One region of the Agromyces sp. Y575 genome, then DNA from elsewhere that is predicted to be linked to it. Evidence: predicted binding sites of a transcription regulator. Region 1 holds the regulator's gene; each other region holds the start of a gene.
The links. Region 1 encodes LexA, which represses DNA repair genes until DNA is damaged. Its sites were predicted from a motif close to TCGAACANNTGTTCGA; they were not measured.

Region 1 (9,818 bases):
CATCCACCGAGTGCAGGAGGAACGGGAGCCGTTCGGCCAGGTCGACGTACCGGGAACCCCGGGCGCATCTCGCATCAAGGAACGGCCTCGCCCCGAGCGTGTCGCGGTTGCGGCGTTCCCCAACGGACACCCGCGTTCGCGCGGCGTCGGGCAAGACGTCGACACGCTGCTCGCCAAGGAGATCGCCGGGGCGAATCTCGCGATCACGCAGTTGTTCTGGCGTGCCGACGACTATCTCGGCTTCGTCGAGCGTGCGCGCGTCGGCGGCGTGACGATCCCCATCCTGCCGGGCATCATGCCCGTCACGACGCCCGCTCGCCTGGCACGCCTGACCGAGTTGACCGCCGTCGAGCCGCCGGCAGAGCTGGCGATCAACCTCGAGATCGAACCGGATGCCGCGGCGCAGGCCGAGCTCGGCATCGCATTCGCCACCCGGCTCTCCGCCGACGTCATCGCGGGCGGCGTCCCGGGCCTGCACCTCTACACCTTCAACCGCCATGAGGCCGTGCTCGACGTCGTCGAACGACTCGGGCTGCGCGCCGACCGGCTCGCGGACGAAAGGAACACCGCACGATGACCATCTCCGCACCCGCCTTCCCGGTCGCGACGATCCTGGGCTACCCGCGCATCGGGCGTCGGCGCGAGCTGAAGCGAGCAGTCGAGGCGTTCTGGGCCGGCTCCATCTCCGCTGACGAGCTCGAGCAGTCGGCCGCCGAACTCCGGGCCGTGACACGTGAACGCCTCGCCTCTATCGGCCTCGGCCGCACGGATTCCGGGATTCCCGAGACCTTCTCGTTCTACGACCAGGTGCTCGACGCGGCCGTCGCCGTCGGTGCGGTGCCGCTGCGTTTCGCTGGGCTCGCCGATGAGCACGGGGGTGTCGACCTCGCTGGGTACTTCACGATCGCCCGCGGTGCCGGCGACGACGCCCCGCTCGAGATGACCAAGTGGTTCGACTCGAACTATCACTACCTCGTGCCCGAGATCGCCCCCGACACCGCATTCTCGCTGCACGCCGAGCGGATCCTCTCCGAATTCGCTGAGGCGAAGGCCGCGGGCTTCGTGACCAGGCCCGTGATCGTCGGCCCCGTCACGTTCCTGCTGCTCGCGAAGCCGGCCGCCGGGGCGACAGAGAGCTTCCAGCCGATCGACCGGCTCGCCGACCTCGTGCCCGTCTACGCAGCGCTGCTCGAAGAGCTCGCCGAAGCGGGAGCCGAATGGGTGCAACTCGACGAGCCCGCCCTCGTGAGCGAGAGCATCGACGTCGCGCGCGACCGGGTACTCGATTCCGTCGCCGCGACCTACGACGCGCTGGGCTCCCTCGAGCGCCGCCCGGCGATCTTCGTCGCCGCGCCATACGGCTCGCTCGACGACGCGTTGCCCGCCCTCGCCGCCACCCCGGTTGAGGCGATCGGCCTCGACCTCGTGCGCGGTGCCCTGCCCGAGTCGCTCGACCCCGCGACGGCCGAGTCGCTCGCCGCGAAGACCGTGGTCGCGGGCGTCATCGACGGACACAACATCTGGCGCGGCGACCTGGTTGCCGCCTTCGAGCAGCTCGAAGCAGTTCAGCACCTCGCCGCGTCGGTCGCAGTGTCCACCTCCACCTCGTTGCTGCACGTGCCGCACGACGTTGAAGACGAGGATGCGCTCGATGCCCGACTCGTCGGCTGGCTCTCGTTCGCCAACCAGAAGGTGGGCCAGGTCGCCGCGCTCGGTCGCGGACTTGCGAACGGGCGCGCCTCGATCGAGGGCGAGCTCGCCGCGGCATCCGCTGCCCTCGCCGATCGTGGCGGTGCGCCGGGTGTGCGCGTGCCGGTCGTGCGCGACCGCCTCGCCTCGCTCACGAAGGGCGACTTCGCCCGCGCGAGCTACGACGAGCGTGTTGCGGCGCAGGCGTCGCTCGGCTTGCCCGAGTTGCCGACGACGACGATCGGGTCGTTCCCGCAGACCGGCGAGATCCGTCGTGCCCGCGCTCGCTTCGTGGGCGGCACGCTCACGGGCGAGGAGTACACCTCGCTCATGCGCGAGGAGATCGAACGCGTCGTGCGGTTGCAGGAAGACCTCGGACTCGACGTACTCGTGCACGGCGAACCCGAGCGCAACGACATGGTGCAGTACTTCGCCGAACTCCTCGACGGGTTCGCGGTCACCAAGCACGGCTGGGTGCAGTCGTACGGCTCGCGCTGCACGCGTCCTTCGATCCTCTGGGGCGACGTCTCGCGGCCAGCGCCGATGACGGTCGATTGGTCCGCGTTCGCCCAGTCGCTGACCGAGCAGCCCATGAAGGGCATGTTGACCGGCCCTGTCACGATCCTCGCCTGGTCGTTCGTGCGTGATGACCAGCCGCTCGGCGCCACGGCGCGACAGGTTGCACTCGCCCTGCGCGACGAGATCTCCGATCTCGAAGCGGCCGGCATCCGGGTCATTCAGGTCGACGAACCCGCACTCCGAGAGCTGCTGCCGCTGAAGCGTGCCGACCAGCCCGCCTACCTCGACTGGTCGGTCGGTGCCTTCCGCCTCGCGACCGGCGGTGCGGACTCCGCGACGCAAGTGCACACGCACCTCTGCTATTCGGAATTCGGCGTCGTGATCGATGCGATCAAGAACCTCGACGCCGACGTCACCTCGATCGAAGCGGCCCGCAGCCGCATGGAGGTCGTCGACGACATCGAGACGAGCGGATTCGATCACGGCATCGGCCCGGGCGTCTACGACATCCACTCGCCGCGCGTGCCGAGCGTCGACGAGGTGCAGGCGCTCCTCGAGCGCGCAGCCGCCGCGATCCCCGCGACCCGGCTCTGGGTCAACCCCGACTGCGGCCTGAAGACGCGCGGCTACGACGAGACCGTCGCATCGCTGCGGCACATCGTCGAGGCGACCCGTGCGGTGCGGGCCGGTCGCGCCGCCTCGATACCCACCGGGTAGCACGGGCGAGCGGATGCCGCGGCTCGCGGCATCCGTTCGGCATCCGTTCGGTCAGCGTGCGGATGGGGCCCGGCCGGCGTACGGCCGACGCTCGGCTGGTGCCGAGGCGACGCACAGCCGCAGCGCGTAGCTTGGTCTCATGCAACTCGCGGTCCACGAATCCGGCGGGGGTTCGCGAACCGCGGTCCTCATCCACGGCATCATGTCCGATTCCCGTGCGTGGCACCGAGTGACTGCCGAACTCGAGGCGCAGGGGTTCCGGGTGCTCGCGGTCGACCTGACGGGTCATGGACGCAGCCCGCGCGCTGTGCACTACTCGCCCGCCGCGTGGGCGAGCGACGTCGTCGAGACGCTCACGCCGATGCTCGACGGCCCGCCCGATCTCGTCATGGGTCACTCGCTCGGCGGACTGGTGGCGAGCCTGGTCGCCGATCGGCTCGCGCCTCGCGCGGCGATCTACATCGACCCGGCCTTCTCCTTCCCGAAGGGCGTGAAGGGGTGGGCGTTCAAGGCATTCTTCGCGATAGCACCGAGGCCGCGCCGGTCGGCCCTGGTGCGCATGAATCCGAAGTGGAGTGCGGTCGACGTCGAGATCGAGCTCGCGACGCTTCGAGACTGGGACAAGCGCACCATCCTCGGTTTCACCGATACGCGACCGCTGGTGCCGCCCGTGCGCCTCGTCGCCCCCACTCTGGTGCTCCTGGCGGAGAAGAGCCTGCTGATCACGGCGAAGATCGCCCGGCAGCTGCGCGGACAGGGCATGACCGTCGCGACCCTGAGCGGCACGGGCCACACGGTGTTCCGTGACGATCACGCGGGGTTCATGGATGCAGTGTTCGACTGGTTCAACGCGTTGACGCCTGCCGCGGTCGGGAGCGCTCTCGCCGCGGCTCGACCCGCGGTTCAGACTGCAGCATAGAGCCGTGCCTCCCCGCCGCTCCGGAACGGACTGGCGGGGTTGCCCAGTCAGACTGCTCGGAGCACCGCGACGATCTTGCCGAGCACTTCGGCATGGTCGCCGACGATGGGCTCGAACGCGCTGTTCCGCGGCAGCAGCCAGGTGTGACCGTCGCGCTGGCGGAACACCTTCACGGTCGCCTCGCCGTCGAGCATCGCCGCGACGATCTCACCATTCTCTGCTGTGCGCTGCGATCGCACCACGACCCAGTCGCCGTCGCAGATCGCGGCGTCGATCATGGAGTCGCCCACGACCTTCAGCATGAACAGCTCGCCTTTGCCGACCAGTTGGCGGGGGAGGGGGAACACCTCGTCGATCTGCTGTTCAGCCGTGATCGGCACGCCCGCGGCGATACGGCCGACCAGCGGCACCATGGCCGCGTCACCGACCGGGGTCGGGTCGGAGGAGGTCACAGCGCGCTCGGTGACACCGGGCAATTGAATGAGCACTTCGAGCGCACGAGGGCGGTTGGGGTCGCGCCGAAGGTACCCGGCGAGCTCGAGCTGGTTCAACTGGTGCGTGACGCTCGAGAGCGAGGAGAGGCCGACGGCGTCACCGATCTCGCGCATGCTCGGCGGGTAGCCGCGACTGGAGACCGAGCGCTGGATCATCTCGAGGATCGAGATCTGCTTGGCGCTCAAGCTCTTTCGGCGGCGTGGCCTGCCGGCCGCCTGCACGTCGTCGATGTCGGTGCTCAACGTCTTCGCCCCTCGTAGCGGCCGCTTCGCGACCGGATGTCGGTGATGTCCGGTCGACTCCCTTCCAGACATTCGAAACTGTATCCGCCTCACGCGCGCGCGGCAAACATTTGTTCGAGTGTGTCGCGGAATCCGTCCGTCGGAATTCCCCGCGTCCGCCCTTGCGTTGTTCGTCATTCGAATGTATGTTCGGAACAGAGTTTCGCATCCGGCCCTCCCGGCCGAGGGTCGGATGCGACTCCTACAGGAGGTGTGACATGAGTGCAGCGATCGCTACGACCGGCTTCCAGCCCCCGAAGGCCCTTCCGCGAGAGGAGGCGGCGTCGGTGGCTTCCGCGCGCACGAGGCTCCGGCTGACGCGACGGGGTCGCATCGTGTTCACGTCGCTCGCCGCACTTCCGCTCGTGGTGTGGGCATTCGTGGCGGTGATCGGCGCGGGCGGCGCCGCGGCCGACGTCGAATCCAGGGGCGTCTCGTTCCAGGCTGCGTCGTTCGAGTACACGACGGTCGGGCAAGGCGATTCGCTCTGGGAGATCGCCGAGTCGATCGACCCCGGGGCCGATGTGCGAGAGATCATCGCTGAGATCATGCGACTCAACGGGCTCGATGACGCGGTGGTCGAACCCGGTCAGCGCCTCGCACTTCCCGCCGCCCCGTGACACGCGAATAGGCGAAGCCTCGGGCTTCCGTCGGTCGATGACGGCTTGGCCGAATGGCCTCGGTGCGCATCGTTAGCATTGAAGGGTGACGAGTCTTGAAGACCTCCCCATCCGCGATGACCTTCGTGGTCGCACCCCGTACGGGGCTCCGCAGCAGTCCGTTCCGGTCGCGCTGAACGTCAACGAGAACACGCATCCGATTCCCGAAGACGTCGCACACGATGTGGTCGCTCGCGTCGCCGCCGCTATTCTCACCCTCAATCGCTATCCCGATCGAGAGTTCACCGAGTTGCGCCATGCACTCGCCGGCTATCTGGGCCACGGCCTCGAGCCGGCGCAGATCTGGGCCGCGAACGGTTCGAACGAAGTGCTCCAGCACATTCTTCAGGCATACGGCGGGCCGGGCCGCACCGTGCTGGGCTTCGCCCCGACCTATTCGATGTACGGCCTGCTGGCCTCCGGCACCGGCACCGAGTGGGTCACCGCCGGTCGCGATGACGAGTTCGAACTCAGCCCCGAAACGGCCGTAGCGGCGCTGCGAGAGCACGATCCCGACATCGTGCTGCTCTGCGCGCCGAACAACCCGACGGGTACGCCGCTCTCACTCGAGACGATCGAGGCGGTCGTCGACGCGGCGCGCGGCATCGTGGTCGTCGATGAGGCCTACTTCGAGTTCGCCGACCCCGGAACTCCGAGTGCGCTCACGCTCCTGCCGGGGCGGTCCCGGCTGCTCGTGTCGCGCACGATGAGCAAGGCGTTCGCATTCGCCGGTGCCCGCGTCGGCTACCTCGCCGGTGATCCGGCCGCCATCGACGCCCTCCGGCTCGTGCGACTGCCGTACCACCTCTCCGCGCTCACCCAGGCGGCCGCCCTCGGCGCCCTGGCGCACGCGGCCGAGATGCTCGCGATGGTCGAAGAGATTCGCAGCCAGCGCGAGCGCATCTCGATCGAGCTCCTTCGACTCGGATTCCACCCGTATCGCAGCGGCTCGAACTTCGTGCTCTTCGGCGGGGTCGAAGACCCGCACGCGGTCTTCGAACAACTGCTCGCGCGCGGCATCCTGATCCGCGAGATCGGTATCCCCGGTCACCTGCGCGTCACGGCCGGCACTGAGGCCGAGACCACCGCCTTCCTCGAGGCGATCGCCGTTTCGGCCCCGAATAGGATCGACTCATGACCGCAACGAGATCGCCGCGCACCGCCCGGGTCCAGCGCGAGACGAGTGAATCGAGCATTGACCTCTCGATCGATCTCGACGGCACCGGCACGAGCGATATCGAGACGAGCGTGCCGTTCTACGACCACCTGCTCACGGCGTTCGCGAAGCACTCGCTCACAGACCTCACCGTGCGGGCACGCGGCGATATCGAGATCGACGTGCACCACACGGTCGAAGACGTCGGCATCGTGCTCGGGCAGGCGATCAAGCAGGCGCTCGGCGACAAGCGCGGCATCTCGCGGTACGGCGACGCCCTCGTGCCGCTCGATGAGGCGCTCGCACAGGCCGTCGTCGACATCTCGGGGCGCCCGTTCCTCGTGCACACCGGAGAGCCGACCGGGTTCGAGTACCACCTCATCGGCGGGCACTTCACCGGGTCGATGGTGCGGCACGTCTTCGAGGCCATCGCGTTCAACGCGGGCCTGACCGTGCACGTCAACGTGCTCGGCGGCCGCGACCCGCATCACATCGCCGAGGCCGAGTTCAAGGCGTTCGCGCGTGCATTCCGTCAAGCGAAGGCGTTCGACCCGCTCGTGTCGGGGGTTCCGTCGACGAAAGGCGCTCTGTGAGCCGCACTCGGCGCGTCGTCCTGCTCGACTACGGCTCGGGCAACGTGCACTCCGCTGCGAAGGCGCTCGAGCGCGCCGGTGCAGAGGTGACCGTCACCGCCGACCGCGCCGCGGCGCTCGAAGCCGACGGACTCGTGGTGCCGGGCGTCGGGGCGTTCAAAGCCGTGGTCGACCAACTTCACGCCGTTCGGGGTGAAGAGATCATCGATCGCCGTCTCGCGGGCGGTCGCCCGGTGCTGGGCATCTGCGTCGGCATGCAGGTGATGTTCGAGCGGGGCGTCGAACGCGGAGTCGACTCCGAGGGGCTCGGCGAGTGGCCGGGCAGCGTCACCGAACTGCCAGCCCCGGTGCTGCCGCACATGGGCTGGAACACGGTCGAACCCGGCGAGGGCTCAGCCCTGTTCGCCGGAATCGAGGACGAGCGCTTCTACTTCGTTCACTCCTTCGCGGCGCAGGAGTGGCTGCTCGACGTGCAGCCACCGTTTCCCCGGCCGGCGCTCACGTGGGCCGAGCACGGAGGTCGCTTCCTCGCAGCCGTCGAGAACGGCCCGTTGTCGGCGACGCAATTCCATCCTGAGAAGTCGTCGGATGCCGGCATCCGCTTGCTCGCCAATTGGCTCGGCACGCTCGCCTGAGCCGCTCGGCCGTCACGTGCACATCGCTTCGACTTGGTCGGACTAGGATGCTGTGACTGTGCCGATTCGCAGGCGCGACCGCGATCTCTAGGACAGTGAATGAGTGAATTCAACAAGACCCTCCGCCTCGTATTGCTTCCGGCCGTCGATGTGGCCGGCGGCAAGGCAGTACGCCTGACTCAGGGTGAGGCCGGCACCGAGACCAGCTACGGCGACCCCGTCGACGCGGCGGTCGATTGGGCCGACCAGGGAGCGGAGTGGATCCACCTCGTCGACCTCGATGCGGCCTTCGGTCGCGGCTCGAACGCGGGCGTGCTGAAGAAGGCCATCCGCCAGGTGCGCGGCGTGAACGTCGAACTCTCCGGCGGCATCCGCGATGACGAGTCGCTCGAGCATGCCCTCGCGATCGGCGCCAAGCGCATCAATCTCGGTACGGCAGCGCTCGAGAACCCCGAGTGGGCGGCGTCCGTGATCGCCCAGTACGGCGAGGCGATCGCTGTCGGGCTCGACGTGCGCGGCACGACGCTCGCCGCGCGCGGTTGGACGCAGGACGGCGGCAACCTCTGGCAGGTCCTGGACCGACTCGAAGAAGCCGGTGCCGCGCGCTACGTCGTCACCGATGTCACGAAAGACGGCACGCTGCAGGGCCCCAACCTCGAGCTGCTGCGCCAGGTTCTCGACCGTACGTCGCGCCCGGTCGTCGCGTCGGGGGGCATCTCGAGCCTCGACGACATCATGGCGCTCCGTGAGCTCGTTCCGCTCGGCCTCGAGGGGGCGATCGTGGGCAAGGCGCTCTACGCCGGTGCCTTCACGTTGGCCGAGGCGCTGGATGTCGCTTCGCAGTGACCCCGGCGCCGAGCCGGGTCGCGGTGAGACGGATGCCGCGGCATCCGTCGACTCGCAGTCCGCTGCCGGTGCCGGTGCTGGTACCGACTCCGCCGGAGTGCCGTGGGCGGGGCGGGCGTTCCAGTCGAACGCGCATGCCGCCGACGACGGCCGGGCACCGGAGGCCCTCGGCGCCGCGCTGGACGGTTTCCGCGCGGGCACGATCGGCCAGGCCGCCGTTGTGGCGGAGTTCGGCCGATCGCGTCTCCTGATCCCGCTCCTCGCCGAACTCGGAACCGGCGGTGCGGAGACGGGGGCTCACGGCCTCGCTGTCGACAAGAGCCAAGAGCTCTCGATCGTCACCGTCGAGGGACCTGACGGGCGCAAGGTGCTGCCGGTGTTCGCCTCGGTGCAGGCGATGTCGCGATGGAACCCCATGGCGCGGCCGGTGCCGGCCGACGGAGTGCGGGTCGCCCTCGCCGCCGCTGACGACGGCACCGATCTCGTCGTGCTCGACCCGGGCTCCGCGACCGAGTTCGTGCTGCGGAGGCCGGCGCTCTGGGCGGTCGCGCAGTCCCAGGACTGGCATCCGCCGTTCGATTCCCGAGAGGTCGAGGCCGCATTCCGTCGTTCGATCGACCGGGAGCTCGCGGTGCTCGGTGTGACCCTCCTCGCCGGCGACCCCGACGCGCGACTCGCCGGTCCCGAGCTCGTGGTGCGCCTGGAGCTCATCGGTGGGCTCAGCCGGGAGGAGCTCGACGCGACGACGGCGCGTCTTGCACGTCGGTGGGCGGCCGACGACGTCATTGCGACGTCCGTTGACTCGCTCACGGTCAGGCTCGTGGGTGGCACGCTGCTCGCCTGATCGCCGCCGGCCGATCGCGTGAGCGCTGGCATCGCGCGGGGGAGCGCGTCTGTCGCCTGAATTGGGCCGTTGACCGTTTCCACCATGGCGGCGCACAATCGGGTTGTGCGTGCGGCGCACGGAATCCGGGGTGACCATGGATGGATCGACACCGCCCGGTGGCGACACCGCGTACGACGAAGTGCTCGAGGCGGCCGGTCGTCACGCACGGGAGTGGCTGTCGGAGGTCGGCGAGCGCCGGATTCCGCCGCGCGCGACCCTCGATGAGATCAAGGACCGACTGGGGCGCGAGCTGCCCGTGATCGGTGAGCCCGACCTCGAGGTTCTCGTGCGGCTCGCAGAGGGAGCCGAGCCGGGACTCATCGCGATCGGGTCGCCGCGCTTCTACGGTTGGGTGATCGGCGGCACGCAGCCGGTCGCGCTCGCTGCAGACTGGCTCGTCTCGGCGTGGGATCAGAACACGGG
Region 2 (9,818 bases), on a different contig from region 1:
GCCAGAGCTTCTGCACCTTGGAGTACGCCTCGACGAGCGCGATCTGCTCGGCGCTGCGGCCGGTCAGCCGCAGGTAGTCGAGGGTGACGTCGTCGATGGGGAACATCGCGGCCGTCGAGCCGAACTCGGGGCTCATGTTGCCGATGGTGGCGCGGTTGGCGAGCGGCACGGATGCCACGCCCGAGCCGAAGAACTCGACGAACTTGCCGACCACGCCGTGCTTGCGGAGCATGTCGGTGATCGTCAGCACGACGTCGGTCGCGGTCACACCCGTGGGGATCGCGCCGGAGAGCTTGAAGCCGACGACCTTGGGGATGAGCATCGACACGGGCTGGCCCAGCATGGCCGCCTCGGCCTCGATGCCGCCGACGCCCCAGCCGAGCACGCCGAGGCCGTTGACCATCGTGGTGTGCGAGTCAGTGCCGACGCAGGTGTCGGGGTAGGCGCGCAGCACACCGTCGACCACGCGCGTGAAGGTGACCTTCGCGAGGTGCTCGATGTTGACCTGGTGCACGATGCCGGTGCCCGGAGGCACGACCTTGAAGTCGTCGAACGCCGTCTGGCCCCAGCGGAGGAACTGGTACCGCTCGCCGTTGCGCTCGTACTCGATCTCGACGTTGCGCTCGAGTGCGTTCTCGGTGCCGAAGAGGTCGGCGATCACCGAGTGGTCGATGACCATCTCGGCGGGCGCGAGCGGGTTGATCTTGTTGGGGTCGCCGCCGAGGCCGACGACCGCCTCGCGCATCGTGGCGAGGTCGACGATGCAGGGAACACCGGTGAAGTCCTGCATGACCACACGGGCCGGCGTGAATTGGATCTCGGTGTCAGGCTCGGCCGTCGGCACCCACGACCCGAGGGCCTCGATCTGCTCCCTGGTGACGTTCTTGCCGTCTTCGGTGCGCAGCAGGTTCTCGAGCAGCACCTTGAGACTGAACGGCAGCGTCTCATGACCCGGCACGCTGTCGAGTCGGAAGATCTCGTAGGACTCATCACCGACGCGGAGCGTGTCCTTCGCCCCGAAACTGTTCACTGCAGACACGATGTCCTCTCCTTCGTGGATGCCGCCGAACATGCGGGCGACGCTCCATCTTCTCCGTCAGACATGGGGCTGTTCCAGCAAGGGTAACCTAAGCCACTCGCCCGCCGACAGGCCTCGCACGGTGTGCGGATTTATCTTGACGTCGAGATAACTCTATCACTCGGCAGAGCGAGCCGAAGACGGGTAGATCGCCCGCACGACGAGCCAGGAGAAGACCAGCACGAGCGCGTAGAGCGGCACACCCATGAGGAGGCGGGTGGCGCCGAGCGCCTCGACGTTGTCGACGAGGTAGAACGGCAACTGCACGGCCAGGCGTGCGACGAACAGCCCGATCCAGACGAGTGTGAGAACCTGCGCCGCCCGGTACTTGCGCTTGTCCTGCTTCCAGGCGACACCGTCGCCCATGAGAAACCCCACGATGAGGCCGATCGCCGGCCAACGAACGAGCAGCGACACGATCAGCGCGAGCGCGTACCCCGCATTCGTGAAGAACCCCAGCACGTAGTTGTCGCGCGCATTGCCCGACCAGAGGGCGAGCGCCGCCGAGGCGAGCACACCGATGAGCCCGGCGATCGCCTGGGTCGGCTGCCCCTTGGTGGCGAGGCGCACGATCGTGAACACCACGGCGAGGCCGACGGATGCCGCGAGCGCGGGCACGAGCGCAACCTGCGCGTCTTGCCCGGCGAAGCTCGTGAGCGCGCTGTAGACCACCAGGAACACGAGCCCGGGCAGGAGGGCCTCGAGGATGCCGCGAACGCCGCCGACCGCGGTCAGCAGGTCGCGGCCGCTCAGCTTCTCGTCACGGGCGAGCGCGCCGAGGCCGCTCTTCTCGGCGGCGGCTGCGAACTGCCTTCCGAACTCGCCGCCCTCTGCGGGCTGCCCCTCGGACGCGGCATCCGTTCGGCCGCTCTCATCGGGACGCGACGGCCCAGACGCATCCGTCATCTCGGTCACGCCGTGGGTGCGCCTGCGGAGGACGCGGGCATACGCAGCGGAATCAGGTCGCGCGGCGGCATCGGCGTGGTGCCGCGCACCACGACGATCGAACGGAAGAGGTCTTCGACCTTGGCAGCCGCAGTCGGGTCGACTGCTGCTTCGCCGGCGATCACGCCGCGCAGGAACCATCGGGGTCCGTCGACCCCGATGAAGCGCGCGAGTCGCATCTGACCCTGCTGTCCCTCGCCCGCGGCGACGGGGATCTGGGCGAGCAGTTCGGGCCCGAAGGTGCCCTCGCGCACGTTCGTCGTGCCGCCCTGGCGGGCGATCTGGTCGGCGATCTGCGCGCGGATCTCGTGCCAGAGGCCACTCGAACGCGGCGCGGCGAACGGCTGCACCTGCAGCGTCGAGTTCGCGTAGTCGAGCCCGATGGCGACGACCCGCTTGGTGCCCTCTTCGACCTCGAGGCGAAGGTGGAGCCCCTCACGCGGCAGCACCTTCACGCCGCCCAGATCGACATAGGGGCGAACCGGGTTCGCCTCGGCCTCATCGAAGGGGCCCGCGCTCGCGCGGTCTTCGGGGGCCGACTTTGGCTGGTCGGCGGATACCTCGCCGAGATTCTCGATGTCGCTCACGCGTTCACTCCTGACTTGTGCGCCCCGGTGCCTGTGGAGCCGAATCCGCCCTCGCCGCGCACGCTGCCGGGCAGTCGCTCGACCTCGACGAACCGCGCACGGAGTACGGGCATCACAACGAGCTGGGCTATACGGTCGCCGGCCTCGATCGTGTACGGCTCGGTCGCGTCGGTGTTCAGCAGGGCGACCTTGATCTCGCCGCGGTAGCCCGCATCGACGGTGCCCGGCGCATTGACGATCGTGATGCCGTGCTTGAAGGCCAGGCCCGAGCGAGGCACGACGAAGGCGACGTACCCGTCGGGCAATGCGATCGAGACGCCTGTGCCGACGGTGGCACGCTCTCCGGGATCGAGCACGACCGACTCGGCGGCATGGAGATCGGCGCCCGCGTCGCCCGGATGGGCGTATGACGGAACGTGCTCGGCCGTGATCAGCACATCGATGGAATCGGTCACTGTTCGAGGGTAGTGCAGAAGTCTGGTCGAATAGAGCCATGCCCGACTACCGCGAAAGACTCTGGCCGACGCCGTGGATCTACCTCGCCTCACTGTTCTTCATCCCCGCGAGCATCCTCGTGCTTGCGCCGGTTTCGCTGCCCGCGGGCATCGCGACCGGGATCATCCTCTACGGCGCGGTGGTCGCCTCGCTCAGCTTGACGGCGCCAGTCATCGAGGTCGCTGACGGTCGACTCAGTGCGGGTCGTGCGTCGATCCCGCTCGCCGACACCGGAACGGCGGTGGGGGCGACGGATGCCGCTGCGCGCGTCGAACGCGGAACGGGCCTCGACGCCCGCGCCTTCCTCGTGATCCGGGGCTGGGTGCAGCCGGTGGTGCGTGTTCCCGTCACCGATGCGTCCGACCCCACGCCGTACTGGCTGATCTCGACACGTCATCCGAAAGAACTGGCCGCCGCGATCAATGGATCACGACGGCCTGAGCGTTCTGAGTCGGGCGTCTAGGACGCGCACTCCAAGCAGATCGGCCCGAGCTTCGTCTCGTGGTCGATCTGTGAACGGTGCTTCACGAGGAAGCAGTTCACACAGGTGAACTCGTCAGCTTGCGGTGGAAGCACCACGACGTCGAGTTCGACGTCGGAGAGATCGGCACCAGCGAGGTCGAACCCACCGGGGTTATCGGCGTCTTCGACATCCACTACGCCCGACATCTTGTCGGGGACGCGCTCCTTGAGGGCCTCGATCGACTCAGAGTCGTCTTCGGTCTTCCTCGGTGCGTCGTAATCCGTTGCCATTCCCATCCATTTCCTCATCGCCGAAGATTCGGCGGCCATAGTCTGCATCAAATCGGTTGCGTTAGCAAACCCCTTGTGTGGGTTTTCTCAGGTGCTTCGTGCTCAACTTCCGCCGCGCCCGAGGTATTCCCACGAGCACACATCTCGACGTGGCATCCTTGGGCGGAGACGAAGGCACGGAAGGGCTTGTCGCGATGCAGGAACTCAAGGTAATCGGAGTCGAGAACGGCGCGTTGCTCGCCGCGTCCGACGATGGCGCGCGCTTCCGGATCGAGATCGACGAAGTACTGCAATCTCGCATCCGGCAGGCGCAACCCGAGCAGCACACCGGGCCCAAACCTTCGCCGCGCGAAGTGCAGTCCCACATCAGGTCGGGCATGTCGGCCGAAGAGGTCGCCCAGGTCACCGGCGCATCCCTCGACTACATCCGCCGCTTCGAAGGCCCGGTGCTCGCCGAGCGCGAACACATGGTCACCTCGGCGCTCGCGGTGCCCGTGCACGTCTCGATCGAGGTCGATCCAGCCGACGAGCCGCCGTCGTTCGGCGGAGTCATCCGCGACCGACTCGCCCAGCTCAGCGCCCATGGTGAACGCTGGGCGAGCTGGAAAGACGAAGAGCGCGGCTGGATCATCAAGCTCGAGTTCACCGCCGAGACGATCGACCACGACGCGCGCTGGAGCTTCGAACCTCGCAAGCAGTCGTTGCAGCCGCTGAACTCCGAGGCGATCACGCTCTCGCAGCAGGGTGAGATGAAGGGCGGGCTGATCCCGCGCCTGCGTGCCGTCGCTCCCGATTCCGACGAATCCCGTTTCGACAGCGGCGCCTTCACCTTCGAAGAGCCCGAGCACGGCGACTTCGACACGGCCCCTCACCTCGAGCCTCTCCCGTACTCGCGGTCGCCTCAGACGTCGAGTCCTGCGGCATCGCGCGCGGCGATCAAGCGGGCGGATGAACCGAAGCAGACGCTCGGCGAGACAGCAGACCTGCTCGAGGCGCTCCGGCGACGGCGCGGCGAGCGAGAGGCTGCCGGCAACGGGCAAGAGCAACCGCCGACTCCCACTCCGGCGGTACTTCAGGAAGCAGCGCCTGCCCCCGAGCAACCGGTCGAAGAGAAACCCGGCACGGCCGCTCGAAGCATTTGGGGAGGTAAGGCCTCCACCAGCCCGGCTGGCACGCGAGGCGTCTCCAAGAAGGGGCGTGCTTCGATGCCGAGCTGGGATGAGATCGTCTTCGGCGCGCGCACCGACGACGATCTCGCCTGACCGCCTACTGACCTGAGGAACGCCGCCGTGCAAGTGCACGGCGGCGTTTGTGCGCTCGGGCGCGGTGCTACCATCGAACATACATTCGATTCGGTGAGGTGCCCATGTCGCTCGTTCACGAGTTCGTCGAGGTATTGACGAACGACGACGGCCGCCCCGAGCGACTCGTGTGGCGCTCCCGTCGCTTCCGCGTGACCGACACGCCGACGACGCTCGTGGGCCCGTGCGACTGGTGGTCACCCGTCGCGGCACACGATGTCTCACCGGGTAGACCGCCGCTGCAGATCGCGGGCTGGCGTTTCCAGGCCAGTGCCGACGACGGCGAGACCCACGTCTTCGACGTACGCCGCCAGGAGCGCCGCTGGGAGCTCGTGCGCATCTTCGATTGAGCACCCGCTGTCACAGCCGTTTTCAGGGCGTCAGGAGTCTTCACCGCGCCGTTCAGCGCGCTTCGCTGGCCTTCGCGTTCCTGTCGCGACTGCGCGGACGCAACCAGAGCATGAGGATGCCGCCCACCACGAGCCCCCAGAACGCCGAGCCGATCCCGGCGACCGCGACTCCCGACGCGGTCACGAGGAAGGTGCCGATCGCGGTGATGCGCTGCCCCGGATCTTCGAGTGCCCCCGTGACGGAGGTGACCAGAGCGCCGAGCAGCGCGAGCCCGGCAACCGCCGTGATGATGACCGGCGGTGAGGCCTGCACCACAGCGGCAGCCAGCCCCGCCCCTGCGCCGAGCACGAGATAGACGACCCCCGAGGTGAGCGTGGCGACCCAGCGGCGCCCCGCATCGGGATTCGACTCGGGGCTCGCCATGATCGCCGCGGTGATAGCTGCGAGGTTGATGGCGTGTCCGCCGGCGAAAGCTGCAGCCACCGATGCGACGCCCGACGTCACGAGCACGGGCCGAGGCGCCAGGCGATAGCCGAACGTCGACATCACCGCGAACCCCGGCACGTTCTGGCCGGCCATCGTCACGATGAAGAGCGGCAACCCGAGACTCACGATGACGAACGGGTCGAAGACCGGTGCGACGAACTCGAGCTGCGGCCCGACGGCATCACTGCCGAGCACAGCCGGACCCGCGATCATCGCGATGCCGATCACCGCCACGAGCATCGCTGCCGGAACGGCCCAGCGAGGCGCGAGGCGGGCGAGCAGCAGCCAGACGAGCACCATCGGAATCGCGATCGCCGGCTGTTCGACGGCCGCGAAGACGGGCGCGACGCAGATCGGAAAGAGGATGCCGGCGAGCATCGCGCTCGCGATCGGCTTCGGGATGCTCGTGATCGCACGCCCGAGCGCGGGCCACAAGCCCGAGAGCACGATGAGCACACCGCAGACGATGAACGCGCCGATCGCCGCCGCGAACTGCTGGGTGGTGGCGGCCGCCGCGACGAGCAATGCCGCACCGGGTGTCGACCAGGCGAACGAGACAGGCATCCGGGTGATGATCGGTAGGAGGACGCACGTGACGCCGGTCGCGATGCACAGTGCGAACAAGCCTGAAGCCGACTGCGTCTCGCTCGCGCCGACGGCGAGGAGTCCCGCGATCACCAGGGCGAACGAGCTCGCGAACCCGGTGATGGCCGCGATGACGCCCGCGACGACGGTATGGAAGATGGCCGGTGCTCGCTCGAACGAGTTCTACGCCGACTTCTCAGCGCGACGCGGCTTGTGCTGCACGATCGTGGGGGCTGCGTTGTCGAGCACAGCGGCCTTGGTGACGACGACTCGGGCGACACCCGTCGAAGAGGGCACCTCGAACATGATCGGTCCGAGCACTTCCTCCATGATCGCGCGGAGGCCGCGCGCACCGGTCTGTCGAAGCACTGCGAGGTCGGCGATCGCCTGCAACGCCTCCTCTTCGAAGTCGAGTTCGACGCCGTCGAGCTCGAACATGCGCTGGTACTGGCGCACGAGCGCGTTCTTCGGCACGGTGAGGATCTCCATGAGCGCCTCGCTGTCGAGGGGCGTCACGGTCGCCACGACCGGCAGCCGGCCGATGAACTCTGGAATCAGGCCGAACTTGTGGAGGTCTTCGGGCAGCACCTCACTGAAGATGTCGGCTTCGTCTTCTTTGTTGTGCAGCGGGGCACCGAATCCGATGCCGCGCTTGCCTGCGCGCGAGGAGATGATGTCTTCGAGCCCGGCGAATGCGCCGGCCACGATGAAGAGCACGTTCGTCGTGTCGATCTGGATGAACTCCTGGTGCGGGTGCTTGCGCCCGCCCTGCGGCGGCACCGATGCGACGGTGCCCTCGAGGATCTTCAGGAGCGCCTGCTGCACGCCCTCACCCGAGACATCCCTCGTGATCGACGGGTTCTCGGCCTTTCGCGCGATCTTGTCGACCTCGTCGATGTAGATGATGCCGGTCTCGGCGCGCTTCACATCGAAGTCGGCGGCCTGGATCAGCTTGAGGAGGATGTTCTCGACGTCTTCACCGACATACCCCGCCTCGGTGAGGGCTGTGGCGTCGGCCACGGCGAACGGCACGTTCAGCTGCTTGGCCAAGGTCTGCGCGAGGTACGTCTTGCCGCAGCCCGTGGGGCCGATCAGCAGGATGTTGGACTTCGCGAGCTCCACATCGTCGCGCGCGTCTGCCGAAGTGAGCGTCGTGCGCGCGCGAACGCGCTTGTAGTGGTTGTAGACCGCGACGGCGAGCGCCTTCTTGGCAGCCTCTTGACCGATCACGTACTCTTCGAGGAATCCGAAGATCTCTTTCGGCTTCGGCAGCTCGAACTCGCCTGCCTCGGTCTCGCCGGCCTCGGCGAGCCGCTCCTCGATGATCTCGTTGCAGAGTTCCACGCACTCGTCGCAGATGTAGACGCCGGGTCCGGCGATGAGCTGCTGCACCTGCTTCTGGCTCTTTCCGCAGAAGGAACACTTGAGCAGGTCGGCGCTCTCTCCGATGCGTGCCATCGAAACCCTCCCTGTCAACGAGTCTGTTCCGAGCCTAGCCCGAGATCGGGCCGATCGAGGGTAGCCGGTCGGATTCGACACGCCCAGCGGTTCGCCGGTCGCGAACTGCGGCGATCAGTCGAGCAGGTGGCGCAGATACCGCTTCGGGTCATCGAGGTACAGACGCCAGTGCGAGACGAGCTCGAGTTCCTCCCAGGTGGTCTCGCGGATGCCCCACTCCCCCAGCTCGAGGATCGTGGCGCCGGGCACCGAGGCGAGGATCGGCGAATGGGTGGCGCAGATGACCTGCGTGCCGCGCGACACCATGCGGTCGAGGCCGGCGATCCAGCTGAGGATGGAGGCGAACGAGAGGGCTGCCTCTGGCTCGTCGAGGCAGACGAGGCCGGCCAGGTACTGCGAGTGGTTCAACTTGTTGTCGAGTAGGTCGTTGAACGACTCGCCGTGGCTCATCGAGTGCAGATGCTGGTCGGGGCTGCCGGGCAGCGCCTCGAGGTAGCTGTAGTAGCCGTGCATCGTCTCTGCCCGCAGGAAGAAGCCCCATCGCGGCGCCGAAGGACTGCGTTCGATTCGCAGCCAGTCGCCGAGCGGCGATTCGCTCGGTCTGGTGGATCGCCCGCCGTTGTTGCTGCCGCCCTCTGGCGGGAGCCCGTAGGCCGTCGCGATGCCCTCGAGCAGGGTCGACTTGCCGCTGCCGTTCTCGCCGACGAGGAAGGTGAGTCCTGGCGCGAACTCGATGCCGCCATCCCCGATGAGCTGGGCGACCGCGGGAATCGTCGCCGGCCAGGAACCGCGGTCGATCGCGGCATCCGAATACAGCGAAACGCGACGGATGGCGCGGCTGTCGTTCAGCCAGTCATCCGCCGCGTTCACCACGCTGCGAGGTTATCGCGTGATCGCCGGGAGGCTCTTGCGCGAAGTGAGCACCTGGTCGATGAGACCGTACTCGAGGGCTTCAGCCGCGGAGAGGATCTTGTCGCGGTCGATGTCGGTGTTGACCTGCTCCTGCGTGCGGTTCGAGTGACGCGAGAGCGTCTCTTCGAGCCATCCGCGCATGCGCAGGATCTCGGCCGCCTGGATCTCGATGTCGGATGCCTGGCCGTGCCCGGCCTCCCCCATCGCCGGCTGGTGGATCAGGATGCGCGCATTCGGCAGTGCCAGGCGCTTGCCGGGCGTGCCTGCAGCGGCGATGACCGCCGCCGCCGACGCAGCCTGGCCGAGTACGACCGTCTGGATGTGCGGACGGATGTACTGCATCGTGTCGTAGATCGCCGTCATCGCGGTGAAGGAGCCACCGGGCGAGTTGATGTAGAGGATGATGTCGCGGTCGGGATCCATCGACTCGAGCACGAGGAGCTGCGCCATGATGTCGTCGGCGGATGCGTCGTCGACCTGCACGCCGAGGAAGATGATGCGGTCCTCGAAGAGCTTGGCGTAGGGGTCTTGGCGCTTGTAGCCGTAGGCAGTGCGCTCCTCGAAGGTCGGCAGGATGTAGCGCGAGCCCGGCGCCTGGACGCCGTTGAAGGCGGTGCCACCGAAAGCAGGGATGTTCATTCGCTCGTTCTCTCTTCTCTCGAGTGCCTACGCCTGGGTTCCGCCGCCGCCGGCGACGTCGAGTGCCGACTCGCGGATGTGGTCGACGAAGCCGTACTCGAGTGCCTGCTGTGCGCTGAACCAACGGTCGCGGTCACCGTCGGCGTTGATCTGCTCGACGGTCTTGCCGGTCTGCGCTGCGGTGATCTCGGCGAGTCGCTTCTTCATGTCGAGGATGAGCTGCGCTTG
Region 3 (9,818 bases), 520 kb from region 1:
ACGCCCGTCACGCCGACGAGACGTGGCCGCATCAGGCCGGATGCATCGGTCAGGAGACGACCGGCCCGGGCGGGCTGGCGAAGGCGTTGCGCACCGTTCCGGTCGTGCTGAACATCGCCGAGGTCGTACGGGCGCATGCGAAGCCCGACGCCTGGATCGTCGACTTCACGAACCCTGTCGGCATCGTGACCCGGGCGCTGCTCGAAGCCGGTCACCGTGCGGTCGGGCTCTGCAACGTGGCGATCGGGTTCCAGCGTCGATTCGCGTCGCTCTTCGATGTCGAACACGACCGGGTGAGCCTCGGCCACGTCGGCCTCAATCACCTCACGTGGGAGCGCAGCGTCGTCATCGACGGCGACGACCGGTTGCCCGGCCTGCTGGCGCACCGCCTCGGCGAGCTGGCCGACGAAGTGCACCTCGCACCGGCGCTCATCGCGCAGCTCGGCGTTGTGCCCTCGTACTACCTGCGCTACTACTACGCGCACGACGAGGTGCTGCGCGAGCAGTTGCACGAGCCGACCCGCGCCGAGGCGGTGCGCGCCATCGAGCGCGAGCTGCTCGAGCTGTACGCCGACCCGTCGCAGCACGAGAAGCCCGCAGCGCTCGAGGGGCGCGGCGGCGCCTTCTACTCCGAGGCGGCGATCGAGTTGCTCGCCGCCATGCGCGACGGTGCGAGCCGTGCCCGCGTGGTCAACCTGCGCAACGACGGCGTGCTGCCGTTCCTGCCCGACGATCACGTCATCGAGGTGCCGGCCGTGTTCCGCGACGGGGGATTCGTCGCGGAACCGGTCGCGCCGTTGCCCGACGACATCCGCGGCTTGATCGCCGGTGTCGCCGGGTATGAGCGGCTCGCGCTCGACGCCGCGGTACACGGCGGACGAGACCGTGTGCTGCGCGCGATGCGGGCCCACCCCCTCGTGCTGCAGCACGACCGGGCCGAGCAGCTCACCGACCTGCTCATGGCCGAGAATGCACCGTTCCTGGAGTGGGCCCGATGATCGACGCGAGCGGAGTCGTCGACGGTGGGGCGGGCGGTGTGATCGTGGCGGTCGACGGTGGGGGCTCGAAGACCGACGCGGTCGCCCTCACGATCGACGGCGTTCTGGTCGGGCACCGACGCGGCCCGGGTTCGAGTCCACACTTCGAGGGTCTCGCAGAGGCCGTCGCAGTCGTCGACGAGCTGGTTCGTGCTGTCGCGGGCGAGCGGCGCGTCGTGCACGCGAGTCTCTACCTCTCCGGACTCGACCTGCCGATCGAGATCGAGCAGTATGCCGCCGCCATCGCCGGGCTCGAGTGGGCCCATGCGTCGACCGTGGTCGACAACGACCTCTATGCACTGCTCCGTGCCGGTACCGATGAGCCCGACGCGGTCGCCATCGTGTGCGGCACGGGCGTGAATGCGATCGGTGTGCGCGCCGATGGCGCCGACGCGCGCTTCCCGGCGCTCGGCGGCATCTCAGGTGACTGGGGCGGCGGGGGCGGCCTCGGTGAGCAGGCCCTCTGGCATGCGGCGCGCGATGCGGATGGCAGGGGTCCGGCGACGTCGCTCAGTGCGGCGATCGTCGATCACCTGGGCGTCACCTCGATCGCCGCGCTCATCGAGGACCTGCATTTCGGGCGTCGCGACTCGACCGAACTCACTGCGCTTGCACCGGCGATCTTCGCGGCCGCGAGTTCTGGCGACGCCGTGGCCGGTTCGCTCGTCGACCGGCAGGCCGAAGAGCTCGTCGCATTCGCCCGGGCTTGCGTCGTGCGTCTCGGCCTCGAGGCGGATCCGATCCCGATCGTGCTCGGCGGCGGCATCATCCGTTCCGGCGACGAGCGGCTGATCGCCGGCATCGCCACGGGGCTTGCGCAGGTCGCGCCCTTGGCCCGCATCGAGATCCTCGAGACGGCGCCGATCGTGGGCGCGGCACTGCTGGCGCTCAGTCACGCCGGCGCGACCGATGAAGCGCTCGACCGCGCCCGCACCGCGGTGGCCGCGGCGACGCGATCGGGTGCGGAGCCCGAGGGGCAGCCCGTCGCGCGCTGAGACCGCCCCGCGCGCTGAGGCCCCGTCGCGCGCGAATCGGCGCCGGGCCGGGGCGACACACCTCCCGACCTGATTTGTGCACACGAAGCAGGACCGGAGACTCAGTCGGCACCGCCGAGGCGGCGAACCGCCGCGTCCTGATGGGCGAGGCGCCGGAGGGCGAGCAGCACCGGTTCGTAGAGTGCGGTGCCGAGCACGGTGTACTCGACGGCTGCGTGGGGCTCCGGAGGCATCCGCTCGAGATCGTACTCGGCGAGTTCGGCGGCGGTTCGCCCGTATCGGGCGAGTCGTTCGGGCGTGATCGGCATACCGGCGTCTTCTGCCGCGGCGAGTGCGCCTTCGAGTTGGGCGACGGCGGCGAAGTCGGGATCATAGACCTGCCCGAGGGTTTCGAGCGCGGCGCGGGCGCGCGGGTACGGGTCGGACGCCTCGGCCGGTTCGGCGCCCGGTGGGGGGAGTGCGCCGACGGCTTGGCCGAGTGTCGTGTAGAGGTCGTCGCCGGGGTGGTCGACGAGTTGGAGCACCGTGCGCGCCTGCTGCACGCTGAGCCCGACGGGCCCGGTGAGGGCCCGCACGAGCCGCAGTCGGCGCACGTGGCTCTCGTCGTAGCTCGCCTGGGTAGCCGAGCTCGCGGCGCCGGCGTGCAGGAGGCCTTCGCGCAGGTAGTACTTGACGGTCGCGACGGGCAGACCGGCTTCGGCCGCGAGTGCTGAGATGCGCATCAGATGAGCTCCTTGCATTGGATAGTGCAACTCTCTAATATTGGCGAGTACAACTATCCAATCATGAACCAACCCCGAAGGAAGGACCGGCCATGCCGTCCGCAGACAACCTCATCCTCATCGGCATTCTCCTGCTCGCCCTCGTCACCGTCGAGAGCGGCGGCTACTTCCTCACCAAAGTGCTGCGCGGAAACGTGCCCGCCAATCGACTGCAGCTGAGCTTCTTCCGGGCCGGCCATGCGCACGCGGCCGTGCTGCTCGTGCTCTCGGTCGCGATCCTCGCGGTCATCTCGTACGCCGCGCTCGACGGCTTCTGGATGTGGCTCGCCCGCGTCGGCGTGCCGGTCGCCGCGATCCTCATGCCGGCCGGGTTCTTCCTCTCGGTGCTCGGCCGCGACCCCGAGAAGCCGAACCGACTCATCGTCCTGCTCTGGATCGGCGTCCTCTCGCTCACCGCGGCGCTGATCACCGCGGGCATCGGCCTGATCGCCGGTGGCATCGCTGCACTCTGAACCTTTCGAGTTGCCCAACTCTGTACAAAGTCGGGCGACTCGGCGAGCGGATGTCGCTGCAGGCGTTGCGCCGCGGCATCCGCTCGCGCGCACGATGCGGGTTCGGCGCGACAGGCGTAGCGTCGGTGCATGGCCATTCCGCAGCGCTTCTCCCTCGTCACGCTTGGCGTCGCCGACGTCGAGACCGCCGCGGCGTTCTACCAGAGGATCGGCTGGCGCGAAGCCCCGTCATCGGTCGCCGGCGAGGTCGCGTTCTTCGCGACGCCGGGCGGAGTGCTCGCGCTCTGGGAGACCGTCGAGCTCGCGAAGGATGCCGCGCTGCCGACGATGCACGCGCACGCACCCGGGTTCCGCGCGGTAGCGCTCGCCATCAACCTCGCCTCCCGCGAAGAGGTCGACGACGCGCTCGGCGACTGGGTGCTGGCGGGCGGATCGATCGCGAAAGCGCCGGTCGTGACCGAGTGGGGTGGCTACAGCGGATACGTCGCCGACCCCGACGGCAATCTCTGGGAGCTCGCGCACAACCCGTCCTGGCCGCTCGACGAGCGCGGTCTCCCGGTGCTGGACCGGGCGTAGGGCGAGCAGCCGACGGCCGGTCGGGGGCACCTCGGGCGCCAACTAGACTGGAATCCGTGAATTCAGAGGAAACCGTCGATGTCGTGCTGATCGGTGGCGGCATCATGAGCGCCACGCTCGGCTCCCTGCTCTCGCAACTCCAACCCGACTGGTCGATCCGCGTGTACGAGCGCCTCGGCGAGGTCGCGCAGGAGTCGTCGAACGCGTGGAACAACGCGGGTACCGGCCACGCGGCCCTCTGCGAGCTCAACTACATGCCCGAGAACCCCGACGGCACGGTCAGTGCCGACAAGGCCGTCTCGATCAACGAGCAGTTCCAGGTGAGCCGCCAGTACTGGTCGTACCTCGTGCAGCACGGCGCGCTGCCCGAGCCGCACAATTTCATCAACTCGGCGCCGCACATGACGTTCGTCAAGGGCAAAGCCAACATCGAGTACCTCAAGAAGCGCGTCGCCGCCCTGCAAGACCAGCCGCTCTTCCCCGACGTCGAGTACACCGAAGACCTCGAGCGCATCGCCGAGTGGACCCCGCTCCTCGCCAAGAAGCGCAACCCCAAGGCCCGCGTCGCAGCGACTCGCATCGTGGCGGGCACCGACGTCGACTTCGGCGCACTCACGACGTCGCTGCTGCGAGACATCGAGCAGCGCGGTGCAGAGGTGGCGACGAACCACCAGGTCACCTCGCTCAAGCGCAAGAGCGACGGCACGTGGAAGATCCGGCTGCGCCACCTCGTCGGCAACACGCCGAAGACGGTGAACGCGCGGTTCGTCTTCGTCGGTGCCGGCGGAGGTGCGCTCGCACTGCTGCAGCACTCGGGCATCCCTGAGATCAAGGGTTTCGGCGGGTTCCCGATCTCGGGCCAGTTCTTCCGCACGACGAACCCCAAGCTCGTCGCACAGCATCAGGCGAAGGTCTACGGCAAGGCCGCGAAGGGTGCGCCGCCGATGTCGGTGCCGCACCTCGACACCCGCGTCGTCGACGGCGAGACCGCACTGCTCTTCGGGCCCTACGCCGGGTTCACGCCGAAGTTCCTGAAGACCTCGACCTGGTTCGACCTGCCGTTCTCGATCCGTCTGCACAACATCGGCCCGATGCTCCAAGTGGCGTTCAAGAACTTCGACCTCGTGACGTACCTCGTCTCCGAGCTGCTCGCCTCGCGCGACAAGAAGCTCGCAGCGCTGCGGGAGTTCATGCCGACGGCCAAGAGCGAGGACTGGGAGCTCATCACCGCCGGCCAACGCGTGCAGGTCATGAAGAAAGACCCTGAGAAGGGCGGCATCCTGCAGTTCGGCACCGAGATCATCACGGGCGCAGATGGCACGATCGCCGGTCTGCTCGGTGCCTCTCCGGGTGCGTCGACTGCGGCTCCGATCATGCTCGACGTGCTCGCTCGCTGCTTCCCCGACCGCATGGCGGCATGGGAGCCGAAGCTGCGAGAGATGATCCCGAGCTACGGCACCAAGCTCTCGACCGATCCGGCGGTCGCGTCGGCCACGCTCGCAGAGACCGCGAAGGTGCTGGGCCTCGCGGCCTGAGACTGTCCCCTTTGCTTTTGCGGTGACGTCTGGTACCGTCATATCCGCTATGAAGTGAGTACACACCATCGTCCCGCGCCTGAGGCGCCGTTGACATGGGTGTGCCCACGGTTCTGATCACACCGTGCTGATCGCGACAGCATCTGCGAGCACCCATCGACGGCAATGCCCGGCGGGGCTTCTCTCCGCTCCCGGGCGGTCGTCGGCGCCGCGCGCGCGCTCCGCCAGTTCGGTGCATCGTTCGAACGGACGTGCGCCGCGGCATCCGTCGACCGCTCGGGGGCATTCCCGCAAAGGGCGTACCCATGGCTGTATTCGTCACCCATTCCCACTATCTCCGCGTCGACGGGCTCTCGGTCTCGTACCCCGATCGACGTGTGTTCACCGACCTCGGCTTCGCCGTCGCGCCGGCTCAACGACTCGGCCTGATCGGCGAGAACGGCGCCGGCAAGTCCACGCTGCTCCGGCTGCTGGCCGGCGATTTCGAGCGAGCGGATGCCGCGGCATCCGCTTCATCGAACGTCGCGACCTCGGGTCGCATCACGCGTCCGCACCGCACCGGTCTGCTCTCGCAGGAGCTGGCGTTCGACCCGCAGGATCGCGTCGGCGGGGTGCTCGAAGCGGCCCTCGCCGAGGTGCGTGCCATCGAGCGCGAGCTCGACGACGCAGCGGCGGCGCTCGCCGTCGATGGCTCCGGCGCCTCGGCGCGGTACTCGGCGGCGCTCGACGCGGCCGAACGCGCCGACGTCTGGAGTGCTGACGCTCGCCGCGACGAACTCCTCGACGGGCTCGGCGTCGGCACGCTCGGTCTCGACCGTCGCATCGACGAGCTCTCGGGCGGTCAGCGGTCGCGCTTCGCGCTCGCCGCGCTGCTCCTCAGCGCGCCCGACGCACTGCTGCTCGATGAGCCGACGAACCACCTCGACGACGACGCCGCGACGTTCCTCGAGGATCGGCTGCGCGCCTGGCGCGGGCCGGTCGTGTTCGCCAGTCACGATCGGGAGTTCCTTGATCGTGCGGCCACCGGCCTGCTCGACCTCGACCCTGGGCGGGCAGGGGCGCTCGCGCTCGCCGGCTCGGGTGCCGACGCGAGTCGAGGCGGCACGGCTGCGGGCGCCTCGCGCGAGGAGTCGCTCGCGGCATCTGGCGGCACGGTCTTCGGCGGGAGCTTCTCGGAGTTCCTCACCGTCAAGGGGGAGGAGCGGGTGCGCTGGCTGCGTCAGTACGACGACGAGCAGGCGGAGCTGCGGCGGCTCCGCGGCGACGTCGCGGGCGCATCGCGTCGCGTCGCCCATGGTCGAGCGGCGACCGACAACGACAAGTTCATCCGCCATTTCAAGGGCGAGAACGTCGATCAGGCCGTGTCTCGCAGGGTGCGCAATACCGAGCTCCGGCTCGCAACGCTCGAGCGTGAGCAGGTGCGGAAGCCGCCGGCGCCGCTCGCGTTCGCCGGCATCCCGTCGGGTTCGCACGCACTCGAAGCGGCGGCCGGCCTGCTGGTGCAGGTCACGGATGTCGCCGTCGACGGCCGGCTCGCGCTCGACGCGCTGCAGGTGGCGCCGCTCACGAGGCTGCTCGTGACCGGTGCGAACGGCGCGGGCAAGTCGACGCTCCTGAACGTGCTCGCGGGTACCCAGCGTGTCGACCGGGGCGTCGTGCACCGGCGCAAAGGGCTTCGCGTGCAGTTGCTCGAACAGGATGTGCGATTCGCCGACCCGGAGGCCTCGCCCCGTGGTCTCTACGAACGCGTGCTCGGCGAGCGCCGCGCCGAGCAGGTGCCGCTCGGAGGGCTCGGCCTCATCGCGCCGCGAGACGAGTCGCGCCCGATCGGGTCGCTCTCGGTGGGGCAGCAGCGCCGGCTCGCGCTCGCGCTCGTGATCGCCCGGCCGCCGCACGTGTTCCTGCTCGACGAGCCGACGAACCACCTCTCGCTCGCTCTGGCCACCGATCTCGAGGAGGCGCTCGGCGCCTACCCCGGTGCGGTCGTCATCGCGAGCCACGATCGGTGGCTGCGACGCCGTTGGTCTGGAGAGACGCTGCAGCTCGCCGCGGGCCGCGCGGCCGAGCTCATCGCCCCAGCCCTCGCGAGTTCGTAGGACGAACGCCGCAGGGTCGCGCCGCGAACGTCGCACTGTTCGTAGGACGAACGTCGCAATGTAGGACAGGTCGGTTCGTGAATGACCTACAAAGGCGCCATCGTCCTACAAACTGCTCGCGCTGGGGGAGCGGATGCCGCAGAGCGAGCGGATGCCGCGGTGCGAGCGGATGCCGCGGTGTGCACGCCGCGCCGAGGCATCCGCTTGCTTCTCATTCGAACATGTGTTCGAATGTCCGTATGCGGTGGAGTGGACAGGAATTGGGCGTCGAGCAGGTCGGCGCGTTGCCGGGCCTCGCCAAGCTCAACAATCTCGTGCGCTCGGTGCAGACCCCCGACTTCGCCGGGGTCACCTTTCACGAGATACTCGCGAAGTCGGCCCTCAATCGCGTGCCCGGCCAATCGTCGATGCCGTTCGGCTGGACCATCAACCCCTATCGGGGCTGCACACATGCATGCGCCTATTGCCTGCACCCCGACACGGTGATCACGCTCGCCGATGGTCGCCAGAAGTCGCTTTCGACGGTCGAGATCGGTGATGAGGTGATGGGTACGAAGATCGTCGGCGCGTACCGAAGGTATGCACCGTCGAAGGTGTTGGCGAAGTGGTCGACGCGCAAGCTCGCCTACCGTGTGCGCCTTGCCGACGGCACGACCCTCGTCGCGAGCGGAGATCACCGGTTCCTGACTGATCGTGGGTGGAAGCACGTCACCGGAGCGATGTCAGGGCCGGGGCAGCGTCCGTATCTCACGACATCGAATTCGCTCATCGGGTTCGGCGACCGGGGCTTGCGCAGTTCCTCATCGGTCTCCTCCCTGGAATACATGCGGGGATACCTGACCGGAATGGTGCGGGGTGATGCGATGATGCTTCGCCGGCGCTACCCGAGAGCCAAGGGCGGAACCTATCTCGCGAGTCGCTTCCGTCTGGCGCTCGCCGATACTGAAGCGCTCGACCGATCGCGTGAGTACCTGAGCAGAATGGGCGTGGTGACCTCGACGTTCGCGTTCGCTCCGGCGACCGCGACGAGACGTGCGATAGCAGCCATCCGCACCAGCCGGGCGGCGGACTTCGATGCGATCTCGTCGCTGGTCGACTGGCCGACTGAACCCGATCTCGAATGGTCGGCGGGATTCCTCGGGGGCATCTTCGATGCCGAGGGCTCGTGCGCGCGGGGCATCCTGCGTATCAGCAACTCGGATGATTCGATCCTCGTGGCCATCGAACGAGCCCTGTCGGTGTTCGAGATTCCGTTCGTCCGCGAGTCGGCGAGATCGAACGGCGGCGCGAACATCCGCGTTCGCGGAGGACTCTCAGCACGAAACGCGTTCTTCGCGGTCTCACAGCCGGCCATTACCCGTAAGCTCGCGCTCACTGGGGCGACGGTGAAAACGATCGCCGACCTCCGCGTGGTGTCAATCGAGCCGCTCGGCGAGATCATCGACATGCTCGACATCACGACGTCGACCGGCGACTTCGTCGCGAACGGAGTTGTCAGTCACAACTGTTTCGCTCGGCCGACGCACGAGTACCTCGACCTCGATGCGGGCGACGACTTCGACCGGCAGATCATCGTGAAGGTCAACGTCGACGAGGTGCTTCGCGCCGACCTCGCGAAGCCGTCGTGGCGGCACGAGCCCGTGGCACTCGGCACCAACACCGACCCCTACCAGCGGGCCGAAGGGCGCTACTCGCTCATGCCCGGCATCATCGACGCGCTCGCCTCGAGCGGCACGCCCTTCAGCATCCTCACGAAAGGCACGCTGCTACGCCGCGATCTGCCGCTCCTCGTCGAAGCGGCCGAGCACGTGCCCGTCGATCTCGCGATGTCGATCGCGATCTACGATCACGAGTTGCAGCAATCGGTGGAGCCGGGTACGCCGAGCGCGAAGGCGAGACTTGCGACGGTCACCGCCGTGCGCGAGGCAGGTCTCGACTGTTCCGTCTTCCTCATGCCGATCCTGCCGTACCTCACCGACACCAAGACCCACCTCGACGAGGCACTACGCCAGGTGAAGGCTGCGGGGGGCACGAGTGTGCTCTACACGGCGTTGCATCTTCGCGGCACGGTCAAGCCCTGGTTCATGCAGTGGCTTGAGCGAGCCCACCCCGAACTCGTGCCGAAGTACCGCTCGATGTACTACGGCAACAACGCCTACGCGCCGAAGGCGTATCGGCAGTGGCTCGGCGAGCGCATTCGACCGCTGATCAGGGCGCATGGGCTCGAGCACGGGCGTGAAGACCCCGTGACCGGGGGCGTGCGGTCGTCGGCGCTCGGGCGTGTCGTGGGCGGCGTTCAACGGGCCGGTGATGTGCGTCGCGGAGCCATCTCGCGGGGTGAACTG

Region 2: the regulator LexA is predicted to act here: its motif matches at 5,194-5,209, upstream of AC1C2U_RS03530 (DUF6504 family protein).
Region 3: the regulator LexA is predicted to act here: its motif matches at 7,689-7,704, upstream of AC1C2U_RS13440 (intein-containing Rv2578c family radical SAM protein).

The regions. Positions count from the first base shown of each region.
Region 1 is NZ_JCAIUI010000003.1:787,673-797,490, forward strand. Features, by position in the region: gene AC1C2U_RS15760 (methylenetetrahydrofolate reductase) at 1-577, shown strand, start outside; gene metE (5-methyltetrahydropteroyltriglutamate--homocysteine S-methyltransferase) at 574-2,925, shown strand; gene AC1C2U_RS15770 (alpha/beta fold hydrolase) at 3,065-3,844, shown strand; gene lexA (transcriptional repressor LexA) at 3,892-4,569, opposite strand; gene AC1C2U_RS15780 (LysM peptidoglycan-binding domain-containing protein) at 4,839-5,240, shown strand; gene AC1C2U_RS15785 (histidinol-phosphate transaminase) at 5,326-6,417, shown strand; gene hisB (imidazoleglycerol-phosphate dehydratase HisB) at 6,414-7,028, shown strand; gene hisH (imidazole glycerol phosphate synthase subunit HisH) at 7,025-7,663, shown strand; gene priA (bifunctional 1-(5-phosphoribosyl)-5-((5-phosphoribosylamino)methylideneamino)imidazole-4-carboxamide isomerase/phosphoribosylanthranilate isomerase PriA) at 7,763-8,509, shown strand; gene AC1C2U_RS15805 (SseB family protein) at 8,493-9,353, shown strand; gene AC1C2U_RS15810 (pyridoxal phosphate-dependent decarboxylase family protein) at 9,490-9,818, shown strand, end outside.
Region 2 is NZ_JCAIUI010000001.1:724,357-734,174, forward strand. Features, by position in the region: gene acnA (aconitate hydratase AcnA) at 1-1,039, opposite strand, end outside; gene AC1C2U_RS03500 (DUF3159 domain-containing protein) at 1,196-1,984, opposite strand; gene AC1C2U_RS03505 (DUF3710 domain-containing protein) at 1,990-2,610, opposite strand; gene dut (dUTP diphosphatase) at 2,607-3,065, opposite strand; gene AC1C2U_RS03515 (DUF3093 domain-containing protein) at 3,104-3,568, shown strand; gene AC1C2U_RS03520 (DUF4193 domain-containing protein) at 3,565-3,858, opposite strand; gene sepH (septation protein SepH) at 4,053-5,120, shown strand; gene AC1C2U_RS03530 (DUF6504 family protein) at 5,225-5,509, shown strand; gene AC1C2U_RS03535 (benzoate/H(+) symporter BenE family transporter) at 5,562-6,740, opposite strand; gene clpX (ATP-dependent Clp protease ATP-binding subunit ClpX) at 6,765-8,039, opposite strand; gene AC1C2U_RS03545 (AAA family ATPase) at 8,154-8,912, opposite strand; gene AC1C2U_RS03550 (ATP-dependent Clp protease proteolytic subunit) at 8,922-9,590, opposite strand; gene AC1C2U_RS03555 (ATP-dependent Clp protease proteolytic subunit) at 9,618-9,818, opposite strand, start outside.
Region 3 is NZ_JCAIUI010000003.1:271,471-281,288, forward strand. Features, by position in the region: gene AC1C2U_RS13405 (6-phospho-beta-glucosidase) at 1-998, shown strand, start outside; gene AC1C2U_RS13410 (N-acetylglucosamine kinase) at 995-2,032, shown strand; gene AC1C2U_RS13415 (MerR family transcriptional regulator) at 2,134-2,754, opposite strand; gene AC1C2U_RS13420 (hypothetical protein) at 2,847-3,266, shown strand; gene AC1C2U_RS13425 (VOC family protein) at 3,396-3,842, shown strand; gene AC1C2U_RS13430 (malate:quinone oxidoreductase) at 3,899-5,377, shown strand; gene AC1C2U_RS13435 (ATP-binding cassette domain-containing protein) at 5,683-7,473, shown strand; gene AC1C2U_RS13440 (intein-containing Rv2578c family radical SAM protein) at 7,713-9,818, shown strand, end outside.